Regions from separate parts of the Arthrobacter sp. G.S.26 genome, predicted to be linked through region 1. Evidence: riboswitches for the same ligand, from Rfam matches in the RefSeq annotation. Region 1 holds a riboswitch; each other region holds the start of a gene.
What was found. Region 1 has a riboswitch for S-adenosylmethionine ahead of ACRB8A_RS06380 (bifunctional o-acetylhomoserine/o-acetylserine sulfhydrylase). Riboswitches for the same ligand answer to the same signal wherever they lie in the genome.

Region 1 (4,201 bases):
AACCGGCCTTCGAGTTCCGCGGCGGACCGGTAGGTGATGTGGGCGATGCGCCGGGCCAGGGCCAGACCGTCCCCGGGGAACGGGCCGCCGTAGTAGTCGCCGCCCTGGAAGTTGGCATCCTGGCGGATGGCCAGCGTTTGCGCCTGCGCAAACGCGATCTGCTCTGCGGTGCTCGCCGCACCGACGGCGATGACGGCGCACCGCTGCACCCGCTCCGGGTAGGTCACCGCCCATTCCAAGGCACGCGCACCGCCCATGGAGCCGCCCAGGACGGCGAACCAGCTGCGGATGCCCAGCTGGTCTGCGAGCCTGGCTTCGGCCACGGTGCTGTCCCGCAGGGTCACCAGCGGAAACCGGGAACCCCACGGGCTGCCGTCCGGTGCGGCTGAGGACGGTCCCGTGGACCCGTAACAGCCGCCCACAATGTTGATGGACACCACAAAAAACTGGTCCGTGTCCACGGGTGCGCCCGGACCGGCCAGCTGTTCCCACCAGCCGGGCTCGTCGCTGTCGCCGCGGGCAACGTGGGTGCTGCCGGTCAGGGCATGCTCGATCAGGATGGCGTTGCTGCCGTCGGCATTCAGGGTGCCCCACGTTTCGTAGGCCAGGGTGACGTCCGGCAGGTATCCGCCGGCTTCAAGTTCCAGGGCCCCTACGGAGGCGAAGCGGACAATCCCGTGTTCGGGAACGGTGGTACGGGCGACGGTAACCGTCATGGCAAGACCTCTTCTACGCGCTTGCCTGCCGTCGAATGACCGGCAGGCCAGGTCTTCACCCGGGGCACCCCACCGCGGAAGGAGGGTTGCCGGCCAGCAAGCCGGGGCTGTCACTGGCACTCATGACCTTGTTCGAGTGTACGAAGAACACCCCACCCCGGGCCAAGAGTGTGACTGGTTGTGACTTGCCCCGGCCCAAAGGCAGCCGGTCCGTTAGGGTCCGGTCAGGACCCTGCTGCCGCCTTGGCCGCCCGGAAACCTGCTTCCAGGTCGGCCAGGATGTCATCGATGTGTTCCAGTCCCACGGACAACCGGACCAGGCCCGGCGTGACCCCGGCAACGGCCTGCTGCTCAGGGGACAGCTGGCTGTGGGTGGTGGACGCGGGGTGGATCACCAGCGACCGGACATCGCCGATGTTGGCCACATGGGAGTGCAGTTCCAGCGCATCGACAAAACGCTGGCCGGCCGCGGCCCCGCCGGCGAGGTTGAAGGCCACAATCGCCCCGGTGCCCCGCGGCCCGTACTTTTGGCCGCGCTCAAACCAGGGGCTGGAGGGCAGGCCGGCGTAGGCAACGGATTCGACGTCGTCCCGCGCCTCGAGCCAACGGGCCACCTCAATGGCGTTGGAGACATGCCGCTCCACCCGCAGGCTCAGGGTTTCCAGGCCCTGGGCGATCAGGAACGCGTTGAACGGTGACACGGCGGAGCCCAGGTCGCGCAGCAGCTGCACGCGGGCCTTCAGGATGTAGGACAGGTTGGCACCCAGGGCGCCGTCGGCACCCAGGTCGCGGCCGTAGACCAGGCCGTTGTAGGTGGGGTCCGGGGTGTTGAAGCCGGGGAACTTCTCCGGTTCCCTGGTGAAGTCGAACTTGCCCGAGTCCACGATCACGCCGGCGATGGCTGCGCCGTGTCCGCCCAGGTACTTCGTGGCCGAGTGCAGGACGATGTCCGCGCCCCACTCCAGCGGCCGGATCAGGTACGGGGTGGACAGCGTGTTGTCCACAATCAGCGGCACTCCCGCCTGGTGCGCCACCCCGGAAATGCCCTCGATGTCCAGGACGTCCTGGCGCGGGTTGGATACCACCTCGCCGAAGAACAGCTTGGTGTTGGGCTGCACGGCGTCGCGCCACTGGTCCAGGTTGTCCGGGTCCGCCACAAACGTCACGGTGATGCCGAACTTCTTCAGGGTGTGGGCGAAGAGGTTGTAGGTCCCGCCGTAAAGGCTGGGGCTGGCCACGATGTGGTCGCCGGCCTCGGCGATGTTCAGGACCGCGAACGTCTCGGCGGCCTGCCCGGAGCTGAGCAGGAGGGCCGCGAGGCCGCCTTCCAGGCTGGCGATCCGCTGCTCCACGGCGTCCTGGGTGGGGTTGCCGATGCGGGTGTAGATGGGCGAGAGTTCGGCCAGGGCGAACCTGTTGGCCGCGCTTTCGGCGCTGGGGAACACAAACGAGGTGGTCTGGTAGATGGGCAGGGCCCGGGCGCCGGTGGCGCTGTCCGGTTCCTGGCCTGCATGGATCTGGCGGGTTTCAAACGACCATCCGTTGGACATCTTTGGCTCCACTTCACAGGGGCCCGGCATGCAGGAAGCAGCACGGGCCGCGCTTGCCATCCGGCCGGTGCCGGACAGCCAGGTCCTCACCCGGGGCACCCCACCGCGGGTGGAGGGTTGCCGGCCAGCGAGCCGGGGCTTGATGCTGGCACTCATGACCTGTGCCCAGTGTAGGAACTGTCCGGGAGCGTGGTACAGGATTGTGACGAACATGGTCCCACGGCCCCGTTGCCGGGCCACAACAGGAACTCCGCCCAGCGGAAAAAACATGTAAGGCAAACCTTAGCTGAGAGGCGGATCACAAAGTGCCAAGATGTTGGCATGCGCATGGATCACGTCTCTTACGCCTGTGAACAGGATGGCCTGGCGGCCACCACCGAACGAATCGCTTCCGCCCTGGGTGTGGAAGCCGTCAAGGGCGGGGTGCATCCCCGTTTTGGAACCCGGAACATGATCATTCCCCTCGCGGGCCACAAGTACCTTGAGGTGGTGGAGGTGCTGGCGCACCCCGCCTCGGACAAGGCGCCTTTCGGGCAGGCTGTCCGCGCCCGCTCCGAAGCCGGTGGCGGCTGGATGGGCTGGTGCGTCGAAGTGGACGACCTTGCCCCTTTCGAGGAGCGGCTGGGCCGGTCTTCCGTCAACGGCAACCGCAAGTTCCCTGACGGCCGCGAACTGGTCTGGAAGCAGATCGGCATCCTGGGCCTCATCGCGGATCCCCAGGTGCCCTACATGCTGAAGTGGGAGGGCGACCCCTCCCTGCACCCGTCCAACGCCTACGAAGGCAACGTTAAGATGAGCTGCCTGACCATCGCCGGTTCCGCCGAGCGGGTCACCGAATGGCTGGGCGAACCGGTGGAGAAGCCGCTCGAGGATGTTGCAGTGGATTGGGTTGCCCCGCACGGCACGCCCGGAATCCTCTCGGTCACCTTCGAAACCGCCAACGGCGCAGTCACCATCTGATCCTCCGCCGCACCGGATCCGGCCTGCGCCGGGTCCGGTGCTTCCGGGCGTCCGCGCCCACCCACCCTTCGACCGCCATCAGCAGCTGACAACGGCGTCACCTGCTGATGGCGGCCGAATCATTGAGCGGCAAAAGCATCAAGCGGACGACGGCGGCCGCCCGCCACCGCGGGCAGGCATGAGGCCCGGGACGGTCAGCCCAGCCCCACCGCCTTGCCAAACAGGCTGAAGCCGACAAACGCCACGATGTCGAGCAGCGCGTGCGCGATGACCAACGGCATCACGCGTTTGGTCCGGGTGTAGAGCCACGCGAAGACGGCGCCCATCACCACGTTCCCGATGAAGGGCCCGAAGCCCTGGTAAAGGTGGTAGCTGCCACGCAGCAGCGCACTGGCCGCGATGGACACCGGCAGGCTCCAGCCGAACTTGCCGAAGCGGTTCATCAGGTACCCCACCACAATGACCTCTTCCACAATGCCGTGCCGGACGGCGGAGAGGATCAGCACCGGAACGGTCCACCAGTAGGCATCCAGGGCGCTGGGGATGATGGCGGTGGTGATGCCCAACGCCCGCCCGGCGGCGTAGAGGCCCAGTGACGGGATGCCGATCAGGGCGGCCAGGCCGAGGCCCTGGAGCAGGTCGCGGCCGGGCCTGTCGAAGGTGAAGCCAAGCTGCCGGAAAGCGGAGCCCGTGTGGCGGGAGGCGTTGGCGCCGCCGATGACCGGCGGGTTGCCGGGTCCGGCAGGTGCCGCCTGGCGCTGGTCGGTCAGGAAGTAGATCACCAGGAGGACCGGCACCAGGGCAAAGGCGATGTCCAGCAGCTGGTAGGTCAGGTCGAAGTATTCCCGGGTACTTTGCGAGCGGTTCAGGGTGGAGGTGCCCTCCACCAGCGGCGCGCGGGACAGCTTGTCCAGCAGCTGCACCACGGAATAGACGGCGGATTGTCCCAGGGACAACCCCAGGACAATCCAGACT
Region 2 (4,201 bases), 1.3 Mb from region 1:
AGGTAATGGCGCTGTAGGGCTTGTGGTCAACGAGGCCCTGGTCCTTGAGCTTGCGGACCATCTCCGAGACGGAGGAGTTGGCCACACCCAGGCGCTGGGCCAGCTGCGAGGAGGTGATGGGTTTGTCCTGCCACTCGGTAAACGAGTAGATGACCTTGACGTAGTCCTCGATCGAGGAGGAGGGCGCGCTGGTCTTCACAGCATCAAGCTTACCGGGTACTGCACCGCCGCTGGCCGGCAACGAGATTCACGCCGCCGTGGCCCGCCATGCCAGGGTCAGGTAGGGCAGGTCGATGATTTCGCCGTCCCGGTGGCCAAGATGCTCATGCAGGTACCAGTCCAGGTTGGCCAGCACCTTGGCGCGGGTGGGTTCGGAGGCCCTGAGATAGTAGCTGCGCGTTTTGGTGAGCTCCATCAGGCCCGTGGTGGTTACAGGGTCCTGCCACCGGGTCACGTACCCCTCAAGGCCTTGGAATTCAGGCCCGACGGCGGGCCGGTGGCCAGGCTTGTAGACGTCGCCCGCGTGCATGATCCGGGACAGCCGGTGGACCCAGGGAACGGAGGTGTCCAGCTGGTTCCAGACCAGCCCCAGCGTGCCGCCCGGGCGAAGGACCCGGGCGAGCTCCGTGCTGGCCGCAGCTGCGTCGCACCAGTGCCAGGCCTGGGCCACGGTGACGACGTCGAACGCCGCCGCCGGCAGGCCGGTGGCCTCTGCGGTGCCCAGGACAGCCGTGGCACGTGGATAGTGCTCAGCCAGCTGTTCCAGCATGTCCGCGGACGGGTCGACTGCGGTGACGGCCAGTCCTTTGGCCAGGAGCAGTGCGGTGAATTTGCCGGTGCCGGCGCCGACGTCCAAAACCTCACCGGCCGTTGCGGGCACCAGCCAGTCCGCGGCTGCCGCCGGGTAGCCCGGCCGGACCTGCTGGTAATGCTCGCCGCCGTCCTGGAAGCTTTGGCCCAGCTCCTGGCGCCGGTTGTGTTCCAGCTTGGGGCCACCCCGGACCACGCGCGGCCTCCTTCAGTAGATGTCTCTCCTGAATTTACCGCATGGACCCCGCCGGGGCGGCCCGGCGGTTCAGTCGTCCAGGCAGGGGGCCGCGCCGGCGGTGCCCGGCGTGTTGGGGGCCCAGTGCGGGTAGGTCCGGGAATCGTTGGCGGGCACCCAGCGGCCTGCGTCCACCACGTAATCCCAGCCAAGGCCCTGGGTCCGGAGGGCAGAGATGCCGGCAAGGAGCCGTTCGGCGTCCTCAAGGCGGGAGCCCACACCAAAGCTGGCCCGCAGCGAACCGGACGGAAGGCCCAGCCGCTTGAGCAGGGGGTGGGCGCAGAAACGCCCGTCCCGGAGGCCCACGCCGTGCTCTGCGGACAGGTAGGCCGCCACCAGACCGGCGTCGTAGCCGGCCACGGAAAAGTTAACCACACCGATGGTGTCCGTCTCAGCGTTGGTGTCCTTGAAGATCTGGTGGACACTCACGCCCTCGATCTGCTGCAGCCCCGCCACCAGGTAGGACCGGATGGACTGTTCGTGGGCGTGCCATTCCTGCGGGTCCAGGGCGGCGATGACCTGCGTGGCACGTGCCAGGGTGGCGGCGCCGAGGACGTTGGGCGAGCCGCCCTCGTGCCGGGCCGGGCCCGTGGCCCAGCTGACGCCGTCGAGCCGTGCTTCCTTGACGGCACCGCCGCCGGCGAGGTGCGGTTTTCCGGCGTCGAGCCAGTCCGGGCGCCCCACCAGGACGCCGGAACCGAACGGGGCGTAGAGCTTGTGGCCGGAGAACGCGAGGTAGTCAACGCCGTCGGCGGTGATGTCTACCCGCCGGTGGGGTGCCAGCTGCGCGGCGTCCACCACAATCCGGGCGCCGTACTGGTGGGCCAGCGTGGCGAGGGCGCGGATGGGCAGGATTTCACCGGTGACGTTGGAGGCGCCGGTAACGGCCAGGAGGCTGACCCCGCCCTGCTCCAGTTCGCCGCGGACAGCGTCGATGGTGCCGGCCAGGGTGTCCGCGGCCACGATGCTCCGGTGCGGGACGCCCTGCCACGGCAGCAGGTTGGCGTGGTGCTCGATGTCCAGGTACAGGACGTCGCCGGTGGGCCGGCCGTCCGTGTTGGGCAGGCACCCTGCCAGGAGGTTCAGCGAGTCGGTGGTGTTGCGCGTGAAGATCACCGAGTCGTCCGGGCGGCCGCCCACAAAGTCCCGCACGATGTTCCGCGCGTTCTCGTACACGGAGGTGCTGATCTGCGAGGCGTAGCCGGCGCCACGGTGCACGCTGGCGTAGTAGGGCAGGATCTCGTTCAGGTAGGCGGAGACCAGGGACAGCGCCGGCGCGGAGGCGCCATAGTCCAGGTTCGCGTAGCGGACATGGCCACCGGCGATCAGCGGCGCCTGGATCTCGGCGCCGGTTACGGCGGCGAGGGGCCTGGCGGCGATGGAGTGGCCGGCCAAAACCGAAGGTGCGGCGGGCGCCAGCGAAGCTGCGGGGGAGACAGTGGCAGTTGTCATGGGGAATCCTCACGTTGACAGGACTCCCTGCAGGGAATCCGCGCTTGCCGTATCCATGTCCGGACCGGCCTGGTCGTCACCCGGGGCACCCCACCGCGAATGGAGGGTTGCCGGCCAGCAAACCGGGGTTTAGCGCTGGCACTCGTGACCTGCTTAAGAGCGTAGGACATGGTGCGGGGTGGTTTGAAGCCAGCCCGAATGTTAAGGGATTTGTTACGCCGCGCCCGTACGCCGGGGCTTTTGTCGAAGAACACGACGGCGGACGCCCCCATCCGGAGGCGTCCGCCGTATATTCTTCGGTCCAGGCAGTCCTAGAGGAGGTCGTCCAGCCCCGGGTTCAGGCGCCGCAGCACCTCGGAATGCAGGATGGAGTTTGTGGCCAGGGCGTTTCCGCCGAACGGGCCGTCCTGGCCCTCCAGGGAGGTAAACCGGCCGCCGGCTTCCACCACGATGGGGACCAGGGCGGCCATGTCGTAGAGATTCAGTTCGGGTTCGCAGGCAATGTCCACCGACCCCTCGGCGACCATGCAGTAGGACCAGAAGTCGCCGTAGGCGCGGGTCCGCCATACGTCCTCGGTGAGCCCCAGGAACTCGTCGAAGTTGCCGCGTTCCTTCCACCCGGTGAGGCTGGAGTAGGACAATGACGCATCGGAAAGGGTGGCGACGTTGGAGACGCGCAGCCTGGTGGCCGAGGCGAGCGAACGCCCCATGTAGGCGCCCATGTCTTTCGCCGCCCACCAGCGTTTGCCCAGCGCAGGTGCGCTGACCACACCCACCACCGGTTCGCCCTCGTCAACGAGCGCGATCAGGGTTGCCCATACCGGGACACCCCGGACGAAATTCTTGGTCCCGTCAATGGGGTCGATGATCCAGCGGCGTGAGCCGTGGCCGCTGCTGCCGAACTCCTCACCCAGGACGGCGTCGCGGGGGCGGGAGCGGGAAAGCTGGCCGCGGATGGATTCCTCAGCTGCCTTGTCCGCGTCGGTGACAGGCGTCAGGTCCGGCTTGGTCTCCACATGGAGGTCCAGGGCCTTGAAACGGCTCATCGTCTGGTCGTCCACGGAATCGGCCAGGACGTGGGCCAGGCGCAGGTCATCGTTGTAGCTGGAAGCGGATTGGATCATGGTTCCAAACTACCGTCTGGCGGCGGTTGTGCTGGGAGGCCCACGTCAGTTGACGCTGCCGAGTTCCTTGGTCTCCTGGGCTTCCAGGCGCGGATCCGCCCCGAGGAGCCGCCGCAGGGAAGAGAGCCGGGCAGCGCCGGTGGGACCTGCCTGGCCGGCGGCCACCCAGGCGTCCAGCCCGCAGTTCACGGCCGCTGCCGTGTGCTTGCAGCCGCGTTCGCAGGCATCGGTGCCGGGGGAGAGGTCCGGGAAGGAACGCAGGATGCGGTCCGGGTCCACCAGTGCCAGGCCAAAGGACCGGATGCCAGGGGTGTCGATGATCCAACTGCCGGCCGGCGCATCTGCCAGCCGCAGGGCCAGGGCGGAGGAGGATGTGTGCCGGCCGCGGCCGGTGACGGCGTTGACGCCGCCGGTGGCCCGCTCGGCTCCGGTCAGCGCGTTGACCATGGTGGATTTGCCCACGCCGGAGTGCCCCAGCATCACAGTGACGTTCCCGTGCAGGAAGGTCCGCAGCTCCGCTACGGCCTCGCTGTCCAGCCGGGCGGACAGGCCATCGTCTGACCTGGCGTCGATGCCCGAT
Region 3 (4,201 bases), 1.2 Mb from region 1:
CCGCCCGGAACACCTTCGCATCCTCGAGTTCCGCGTGCCGGGAGAAGATAACGTCGGCGTTGCGGACAGCGAAGTCGCGGCCGTCGGGTGAATCCCCCGCCTGGAAGAGGACGGGGTGGTGCTGGGCGGACCGCGGCAGCCGTCCCGTGATGTCCACGTCGAAGCTTGCGTCGTTCCGGCGCACCGGGGTGATGCTTCCTTGCCGGAGCCAGCGCCCGTCGCTCCGGGACCCGGCGATTGCGCCGTCGGCCCAGGAGTCCCAGATGGCTTTGGCGGTCTGGACAAAGGCTTCGGCCCGGACGTAGCGGTCCTCGTGCTTGAGGAACCCGCCGCGGCGGAAGTTGGCGCCGGTCCAGGCATTGTCCGTGGTGACGATGTTCCAGGCAGCGCGGCCGCCGGAGAGCAGGTCGAGGCTGGCCAGCCGGTGGGCCAGGTCCGCGGGATCGTTGTAGGTGGTGTTTTGGGTGGCCACCAGGCCGATGTTGGTGGTGACGGCGGCGAGTGCCGCCAGGGCAGTCTGCGCGTCCGGGCGGCCCACCACGTCCAGGTCGTGGATTCGGCCCAGGTGTTCACGGAGCCGCAGTCCTTCGCCCAGGAAGAAGGCTGAGAACAGCCCGCGTTCGGCGGTCTGGGCCACGCGGCGGAAGGATTCAAAGTCGGTCTGGGAGCCGCTGTCCGGGGCTTTCCAGACGGTGGTGTGGTTGACGCCCTGGAAAAAGACGCCGAACTGGATCCGGCCGTTGCCGGTGGGACGGTGCGTGGTCATGGGGTGCTCTCTTTCAGGCCGCTGCGTAGCGGTTGGCGGGGCGGGGAAGGCCGAAGGACCGGCGCAGCGTGGTGCCGGCGGCGGGCGCGCTGACCAGGCCGGCGGCGCGCAACGCGGGCAGGACGTTGAGCGCCAGTTCCGGCAGGTCGACGTCCACGACGGCGGGATGCAGCCGGACGCCGTCCGCGGCATCGAAGAGCCGGGCCAGCAGGGACACGAGGCCGGCGGGGCTGCCCACGTACCGGGCGCCGCCGGTCCACGGCTCGTGGCGGTCCAGCTCCGCGAGCCGTTCCGCGGCCGTTTGGCCGCGGGCGTCGAGGATCACGTCGAGCTCCACGAGGGTCCGGGGAACGCCGGTGGCGGCCGCCGCTGAGGCTGCTGCGGCGAGCCCGTCAACGGTGGCGGCTGAAGCGAGTGCCACGTCGGCTTCCACGGTGGAGAGCAGCGCCGCCGGAGCGATGACCACCAACTGCCCCTGCAATGGCCGGGGAATGATCGCCGGGCCCTTGACGGCGAAGCGCTCCCCTTCGAAGTCGGCGTAGTGCAGTTTGTCGCGGTCCAGGTAGCGGCCGGTGGAGGCGTCGCGGATAACGGCGTCGTCCTCCCAGGAATCCCAGAGCCGGCGGCCGGCTTCCACGGCGTCCGCGGCTTCGAGGGGCGCTGCGGCGGCGGCCAGCTGCTCACGGCCCACGGCGCGGGCTTCTTCGGGCGCGTTGGCCGCGCTGACCAGCCAGCCCGCCCTGCCCTGGGAGGCGTAGTCGAGGCTGGCCAGCTGGGTGGCGACGTGGAATGGCTCGGTGTAGAGGGTGTCCACCTCGGGTACCAGGCCGATCGAGCCGGTGATGGGGGCAGCGAAGGCGGCCCGTTGCACGGCATCGATCCGGCCGGGAATCCCGGCCGTGCCGGCATCCACCACGCGGGAATCGCGGAAGGTGGCCAGGTGGAAGCCGGCGATGTCTGCGGCCTGGACGGTGCCGCTGATGCGGGCACCGCCCAGCAGTCCGTCCGGAAGGTGGTGGGCGTGGCGCCACGCGGCGGGGTGCGCCCCGTCGCCGTCGAGCTCAACGGCCACCACGTTGGGACGGTTTTCGGGTACTGGTAGTGAAGGCATGGCTTTCCTCTTTCAGGGGCCGCTGGTGCGGCCGGGACGACATTTCACTTGCCGCAGTGCGGCCAGGTCTGTTTCCGGAGCACCCCGCCACTAAATGCCTGAGGGTTGCCGCAGCACGAGCCGGTCCTTGGCGTGCTGACTCTTGACCTATGGCTCGAATGTACGATCCCCGAATGACCCCCGCAACCGCCGTTGTCGCACGAGGTCAACGCGCGAAACGCCACGTCAAGCGACGGCTTAAACCGTCATCTGGCGGCGCCTGTGACGGCCTGTTGCGCACCGTTGAGTCCGGTGACATGGCGCTTTGGGCGCCGGAGCCGGCGTCCGTAGGGTCAAGCCATGAGCCCAACGGATGCCCTGCTGTCAGTTCTCGATCTGAGCCCCATCCCGGCGGGGGTGGACGCCGGGCAGGCGCTGCGCAACAGCGTGGAGCTGGCCGTCGCTGCCGAGGACCTCGGCTACCACCGCTATTGGCTGGCCGAGCACCATCTCAATCCCGGCGTCGCGGGTTCCGCCCCGCATGTGCTGTCCGCCCTGGTTGCTGCCGCCACCCGGACCATCCGGGTGGGGACGGCTGCCACCATCCTGGGCAACTACCGACCGCTGCAGGTAGCCGAAAACGTCGGAACCCTGGCGGCAGTGTTCCCGGACCGGATCGATCTGGGATTTGGCCGCTCCGGCCAACCCGCTTCCCCGCCGGCAAGCACCGGCGGGGAAGACCTCCGGACTGCCGGCGAACCCGCGCCGGAGGACGCGGGCCGGGTGGTGGCGGGCCTGGTGGTCCCCGCCAAACGGCAGCCGTTCAGTTCCGTGCTGCCCCGGAAGTTCCGGCTCCAGGCCGAGCTCCTGGGCCGGGAGCCCGGGGATGCGGACAACTTCGAGAGCGACGTGCAGGACGTCATCGGCTTTTTCGACGGCGGCTACCGCACCCGGCACGGCGAGGGGATCACGGTGACACCTGCCCTGGGACATGCCCCGCAGTTCTGGCTCCACGGTTCCACGGCGGGGCCCAGCGCCCGGCTTGCCGGGAAGCTGGGCCTGCGGTTCGGCGCGAATTACCACGTGTCGCCGGCCACGGTACTGGAGTCGGTGGCCGAATACCGGGCCCACTTCCGGCCCTCGGCGGCGGTGCCGGAACCGTACGTCACGGTATCCGCGGACGTGCTGGTGGCCGAACGCGAACAGGACGCCCGGCGGCTCGGCGCGGGCTTCGCCGCCTGGGTGCACAGCATCCGCAGCGGCCAAGGCGCCATCGCCTATCCCGCCCCGGCCGACGGCGGCCGGGTGGACGCCGCGGTGGGCTCCCCGGAGCTGGTCCGGGACCGCGTGGAAACACGGTTCGTGGGCGCCCCCGGGACGGTCACCGCCCACCTGAGGGCGCTGCAGCGGGCCACGGGCGCCCAGGAGCTCCTGATCACCACCATCGCCCACGGGCAGGCGGAGCGGGTGGCATCCTACGGGCTGCTTGCCGACGCCTGGGCCCGCGGCTAAGACCCCGGTCCAACCAACCCATCCTCAAAGGAGAACCATGAGCACCGAAACCGACACCCAACTGGTCAGCGCCGCTGACGCCGCCCGCCTCATCGCCGAAGGGGCCCTGCTGGTTGACGTCCGCAGTGACGCCGGCCGGAACAGCACCGGGGCGATCCCCGGGGCGCTGGTGGTCAACCGGGAGCGGGTGGACCAGGACTTCGGCCCCGACTCCCCCGAACTGTTGCCCGAAGTGGAAGCCGCGGGCCGGAACATAGTGGTGTTTTGCGGCTCCGTCAACGGCTCCCGCCCTGTAGCCGAGAAGCTGAAGGTGCTGGGCTACGCCAACGCCGTCCATGTGGACGGCGGCTTCCCGGCATTGCGGGAGGCCGGGGTGCCCACCACAGGCCCCACGGACCCGGGCGCCCAGAGCCCGGCCGCTTAAGGACCGGCCCGCCGGCGCTTCGAAGGCTGCCGGCGGGTGGCCTGCCGCCCGGCGACAGCGGCTGTGCGGAGCCAGTCCGCACTGCCGGCCAGCACAGCGACGCCCAGCAGCACCGAGCAGAGCACCACACCCTGGTGGAAGGCCCGGCGGGGGTCCGCGCCGGCGGTGAGGAACATGCCGGCGGCGGCCGCTGAACACAGCGCCGCCGTGAACCGTTGGCTGAGTTGGTAAAAGCCCGCGGCCACCCCCGTGGCACCGGGCGGGGCCTGGGCCAGTGTCAGGGTCTGGTTGGGGGCCACCACCAGACCCACGGCTAGCCCCTGCAGGAGCCCGACGGCGGCCACCGCCATCGCAGCGGCTCCGCTGTCCAGGTACTGGACGGCCAAGTCCTTGCCGGGCAGGCAGGCCA
Region 4 (4,201 bases), 1.7 Mb from region 1:
GGCCCGCACCGCCATGGCCGGCTCCACCCGTTCCCTGGTCCACGAACGTGGTCAGCACCTCGGAACGGAAAACCGGCAGCAGCGAAAGCAGGAAGACACCGATCAGCACCACAAGTGCCGTCACGTACAGCTTGCCTGCGCGGCGCGACGTCAACTCCAGCACGCGGCCGAAGTCGTCCTTGACGCGCGGCCCGTAGACCATGCCCACCACCAGGCCGGAGAACAGGACAAACAATTCGGCTCCCGAGACGAATCCCACCGCTTCCTGGGTAAAAAGCTGGAAGAGGGATGTCATGCCCAGGTGGTTGACCACAACAAAGACGATCGCCATGCCGCGCAGCAGATCCACGCGGGAGTCACGCTTGGACGGATCCGCATAGGCCCAGGAGGAAGCGTTGTTGATCCGTCCGGGAATCTGCCACAGCGCGGCAAGGAGGATCAGCAAAGCCGCTCCAACACTCCACGCGGCAACGCCGGACAACGTGTTGGGATGCGAATAACTGCCGTCCGTGGACACCTCCGTCACCGGCCCGGTCACCACAGGGGATTTTTTGAGCCGCTCCGAGGCAGCTGCAGCAATGTCCGGTTTCCCCGTCAGCAGCCAGTTAATGCTGGCGACCCCGGTGTCCCTGGTGCTGGTCCGCTCATCCCACACAACGGCGGCGGTCCGGGCGAATTCCGCCGACGTCATGGTGCCCACTACCTGGTCCCACCAGTTCACTTTGATGTCGGACTCTGCGGCACCTCCCGACGCCGGGCTGTAGAAGGCGGCGGTCTGGAGCAGGAACGGCTTGTCCTTGCCGGCTGCATACGTGCCGTAGAAGTCCTCACCGCCGGCCGATGTCAGCATTTCCCGCAACTCACCAGCGCGGGGCAGGGAGTTGACGGCGGCCCCGCCCGAGGTGTCGTCATGGTAGGCACTCAGGCCCACCCAATCAACGGAATCATCGCCCGGATAATACGGCCCGTAAGGGCTGTCGGCACCGTTCCAACTGCCGTCCCCGTTGCTGTCCAGCAGGCTGAACCCGTCGCTTCCGGGACCGGGGGCTGCCCTGCTCCGCTCGAACGGGTAGTCCTTGCCAAGGAAAGGGGCCCACACCATCAGGGCGCCGCCGTCGGACGCCCGGAATTTGCCGGCGAGCGTCCGGAACGCCTCCCGGTACGCTGCCGGTTGCTGGCCCCACTCCACCCAGCTGGAATTCATGTCGGGGGCGAACCGGATCAGGAGCTTGCCCTTGAACCCGCCGGCGAGCGTGCGCACCTCCGCCGCGAAGGCGGCAGCAGAGCCTGAATCCACCTGGTCCAGCGGGACGGTGGGCCGGACGGTGAGCATGGCATGCGCGCCCTGGGCGGACGCCTGGTACAGGAAGCCCTTGAGGTCGTTACGCTCCGCATCCCGGTACGGAAAGTCAATGTCGTGACCCAGGACTGCGGGCCGTGCACCCAGCCGGTCCGCGAAACCTGCGGCGGTATCTTCGCCCCATTCCAGGACGGCGCCAAGGAGGGGCCCGCGGTCGTCCGGAACCGGCGCAGCAGCGTGTGCCGCCCCGGCCGGCAGCCCGATGGCCAGCACTGTCATCATCATCGCTGCCAGCAGGGCAGCACAGGCGCGGAAAATCCGGGTGCCGGGCACGGCAGTGCCGCCACTCCGCGCGGCTGATCGATTGCTGATGGGAACCCCCCGGTCTGAAGCCAGCTGTCGGGGCGGCGCCCCCATGCAAACCTTATCGGTCCGGCCGCCGCGCCAGGACCCCGTGCCCGGCGCGGCTCGGTTACGGAACATGACGACGGCGGCCGTGCGGCACCGGGCAGCAAGTGTTACGTTTTTGGGGAGTAATGAGTACCGGCACTAAGCCCTGACTGGCCGGTCGGCAACCCTCCCTTCCGCGGCGGGGTGCCTCAGGTGAATACTCGGCATATCGACCATTCGAGCTGCAAGCGTGAGAGAAGGAGATCCGTCGTGTCCGACGCACCTGCCCCTGAAGAGAGACTGTCCTACCGCCTCATCAGCGGCCCGGACAACCGCGAGTTCTGCGAGCGGATCTCGGCCGCACTGGCGGAGGGCTACGTGCTGCACGGAAGCCCCGCCGCCACGTACAACGGCGGAGGTGTGATTGTGGCCCAGGCAGTTGTCCTGCCGGCCGCCATCGCCACGGCCGACGCCGCCGTGGCAACCGCAGTGGACAGCCTCGAATTCGACGGCGAGGGGCACGCATGAGCTACGCCGGAGACCTGACCCCGCAGGAGGCATGGGCCAAGCTGGAGCAGGGCGCCATCCTGGTGGACGTCCGGACCGAAGCTGAATGGGCCCATATCGGCATTCCTGACACCAAGGCCACGGACAACGATCCCTTGTTTATTCAGTGGACCTTCCCTGGCGGCGTCCCGAACCCCGCCTTCATCAGCGACCTCAGCCAGCAGGCTCCGGAGGATTCAGCCGCGGAACTGCTGTTCCTGTGCCGTTCCGGGCAGCGCTCCATCGCGGCTGCCACCGCGGCGACGCAGGCCGGTTTCACCTCATACAACGTGCTGGAGGGCTTCGAGGGCGAGCCTGACCGGTATGGCGAACGGACCGTCAACGGCTGGAAGAACCGCGGCCTGCCTACCAACCTGGGAACCAACTAAATGGCTTTTAATGACGACGCTGCCGGTTGGAACGCCGATACGCAGGCGGTCCGCGGTGGCCTGGACCGCACCAACTTCCAGGAGACCAGCGAGGCGCTGTTCCTGAACTCAGGGTTTGTCTATGAATCCGCTGCCGCCGCCGAGCGGGCGTTCACCGGCGAGGACCAGCGTTTTGTCTACTCCCGCTACGGCAACCCCTCGGTAGCCACTTTTCAGGAGCGGCTGCGGCTGCTGGAGGGCACCGAAGCGTGCTTCGCCACGGCCTCCGGAATGTCAGCGGTCTTTACCGCCCTGGGCGCCCTCCTCGCTGCCGGCGACCGCGTGGTTGCCGCCCGGTCGCTGTTCGGTTCCTGCTTTGTGATCCTGAACGAGATCCTGCCGCGGTGGGGCGTGGAAACGGTGTTTGTTGACGGGCCGGACCTGGACCAGTGGCGCGAAGCCCTGTCCCAGCCCACCACTGCCGTGTTTTTCGAGTCGCCGTCCAACCCCATGCAGGAGATTGTGGACATCGCCGCCGTCAGCGACCTGGCCCACGCTGCCGGCGCAACAGTCGTCGTCGACAATGTATTTGCCACTCCCCTGCTCCAGCGGTGCGGCCAGTTCGGCGCCGACGTTATTGTCTACTCCGGCACCAAGCACATCGACGGCCAGGGCCGCGTCCTGGGCGGGGCGATCCTGGGCACCAGGGAGTTCATTGACGGTCCCGTGAAGCAGCTCATGCGCCACACCGGGCCTTCGCTTTCCCCGTTTAACGCCTGGGTCCTCAACAAGGGACTGGAGACGATGGCACTGCGGGTCAACCACTCGTCGGCCACGGCCCTGCGGTTGGCCGAGTGGCTGGAGCAGCAGCCGGCGGTCAGCTGGGTGAAATACCCGCTGCTTAGATCGCACCCCCAGTACGGGCTTGCCGCGAAGCAGATGAAGGCAGGCGGCACCGTCCTTACGCTGGACCTGGGTTCGGCTCCCGGGCGGTCGGCCAAGGACGCCGCCTTTGCCCTGCTGGACGGCCTGCGCATCATCGATATCTCAAACAACCTGGGTGACTCAAAGTCCCTCATCACCCATCCTGCCACCACCACGCACCGGGCCATGGGGCCGGAAGGCCGCGCAGCGATCGGGCTGGGCGACGGTGTGGTGCGGCTGTCCGTGGGGCTCGAGGACGCCGATGACCTGATCGGCGACCTGGAGCAAGCGCTCAAGCAGATCTGACGGAACCCGGTCCCGGGGCGGGCTGCCGGAGCTCGTGGGCAGCCGTCGCCCGGACGGCCGCCGTGAGCTGGTTCAGCACCGGCGAGTCAATTTTCCAGCGCTGCCAGTAGAGGGCCACGTCCACCGGGTGCCCGGGCGCGAGTTCCACCAGCTCGCCGCTGCCAAGCCACGGCAGGCATTCCGCTTCGGGCAGCAGTCCCCAGCCCATCCCCAGCCGGATGGCCTGGGCAAACTCTGCCGATGACGGGACGTAGTGCCGCGGGGCACCGAGGGCCGTCCCGGTCATCCTGCGGAAGAACCCACCCTGAAGGTCGTCCTTCCGGTCGAAGTCCACCACCGGGGCGGTGCTGCCCGCAACGAGCTCCGG

Region 2: it holds a riboswitch for S-adenosylmethionine, as region 1 does, so the genes downstream of both, ACRB8A_RS12285 (aminotransferase class V-fold PLP-dependent enzyme) here and ACRB8A_RS06380 (bifunctional o-acetylhomoserine/o-acetylserine sulfhydrylase) in region 1, are expected to answer to the same signal.
Region 3: it holds a riboswitch for S-adenosylmethionine, as region 1 does, so the genes downstream of both, ACRB8A_RS01150 (LLM class flavin-dependent oxidoreductase) here and ACRB8A_RS06380 (bifunctional o-acetylhomoserine/o-acetylserine sulfhydrylase) in region 1, are expected to answer to the same signal.
Region 4: it holds a riboswitch for S-adenosylmethionine, as region 1 does, so the genes downstream of both, ACRB8A_RS17715 (DUF1737 domain-containing protein) here and ACRB8A_RS06380 (bifunctional o-acetylhomoserine/o-acetylserine sulfhydrylase) in region 1, are expected to answer to the same signal.

What each region holds. Positions count from the first base shown of each region.
Region 1 is NZ_CP193752.1:1,407,340-1,411,540, reverse strand. Features, by position in the region: gene metX (homoserine O-acetyltransferase MetX) at 1-716, opposite strand, end outside; SAM riboswitch class IV at 729-844, opposite strand; gene ACRB8A_RS06380 (bifunctional o-acetylhomoserine/o-acetylserine sulfhydrylase) at 941-2,266, opposite strand; SAM riboswitch class IV at 2,311-2,426, opposite strand; gene ACRB8A_RS06375 (VOC family protein) at 2,588-3,226, shown strand; gene ACRB8A_RS06370 (CPBP family intramembrane glutamic endopeptidase) at 3,421-4,201, opposite strand, start outside.
Region 2 is NZ_CP193752.1:2,688,544-2,692,744, reverse strand. Features, by position in the region: gene ACRB8A_RS12295 (metal-dependent transcriptional regulator) at 1-199, opposite strand, end outside; gene ACRB8A_RS12290 (class I SAM-dependent methyltransferase) at 248-1,006, opposite strand; gene ACRB8A_RS12285 (aminotransferase class V-fold PLP-dependent enzyme) at 1,076-2,497, opposite strand; SAM riboswitch class IV at 2,533-2,647, opposite strand; gene hisN (histidinol-phosphatase) at 2,809-3,621, opposite strand; gene rsgA (ribosome small subunit-dependent GTPase A) at 3,667-4,201, opposite strand, start outside.
Region 3 is NZ_CP193752.1:240,135-244,335, reverse strand. Features, by position in the region: gene ACRB8A_RS01155 (NtaA/DmoA family FMN-dependent monooxygenase) at 1-766, opposite strand, end outside; gene ACRB8A_RS01150 (LLM class flavin-dependent oxidoreductase) at 780-1,877, opposite strand; SAM riboswitch class IV at 1,917-2,025, opposite strand; gene ACRB8A_RS01145 (LLM class flavin-dependent oxidoreductase) at 2,217-3,368, shown strand; gene ACRB8A_RS01140 (rhodanese-like domain-containing protein) at 3,406-3,792, shown strand; gene ACRB8A_RS01135 (MFS transporter) at 3,789-4,201, opposite strand, start outside.
Region 4 is NZ_CP193752.1:3,855,731-3,859,931, forward strand. Features, by position in the region: gene opgC (OpgC domain-containing protein) at 1-1,585, opposite strand, end outside; SAM riboswitch class IV at 1,833-1,947, shown strand; gene ACRB8A_RS17715 (DUF1737 domain-containing protein) at 1,961-2,218, shown strand; gene ACRB8A_RS17720 (rhodanese-like domain-containing protein) at 2,215-2,625, shown strand; gene ACRB8A_RS17725 (O-succinylhomoserine sulfhydrylase) at 2,626-3,834, shown strand; gene ACRB8A_RS17730 (LysR family transcriptional regulator ArgP) at 3,821-4,201, opposite strand, start outside.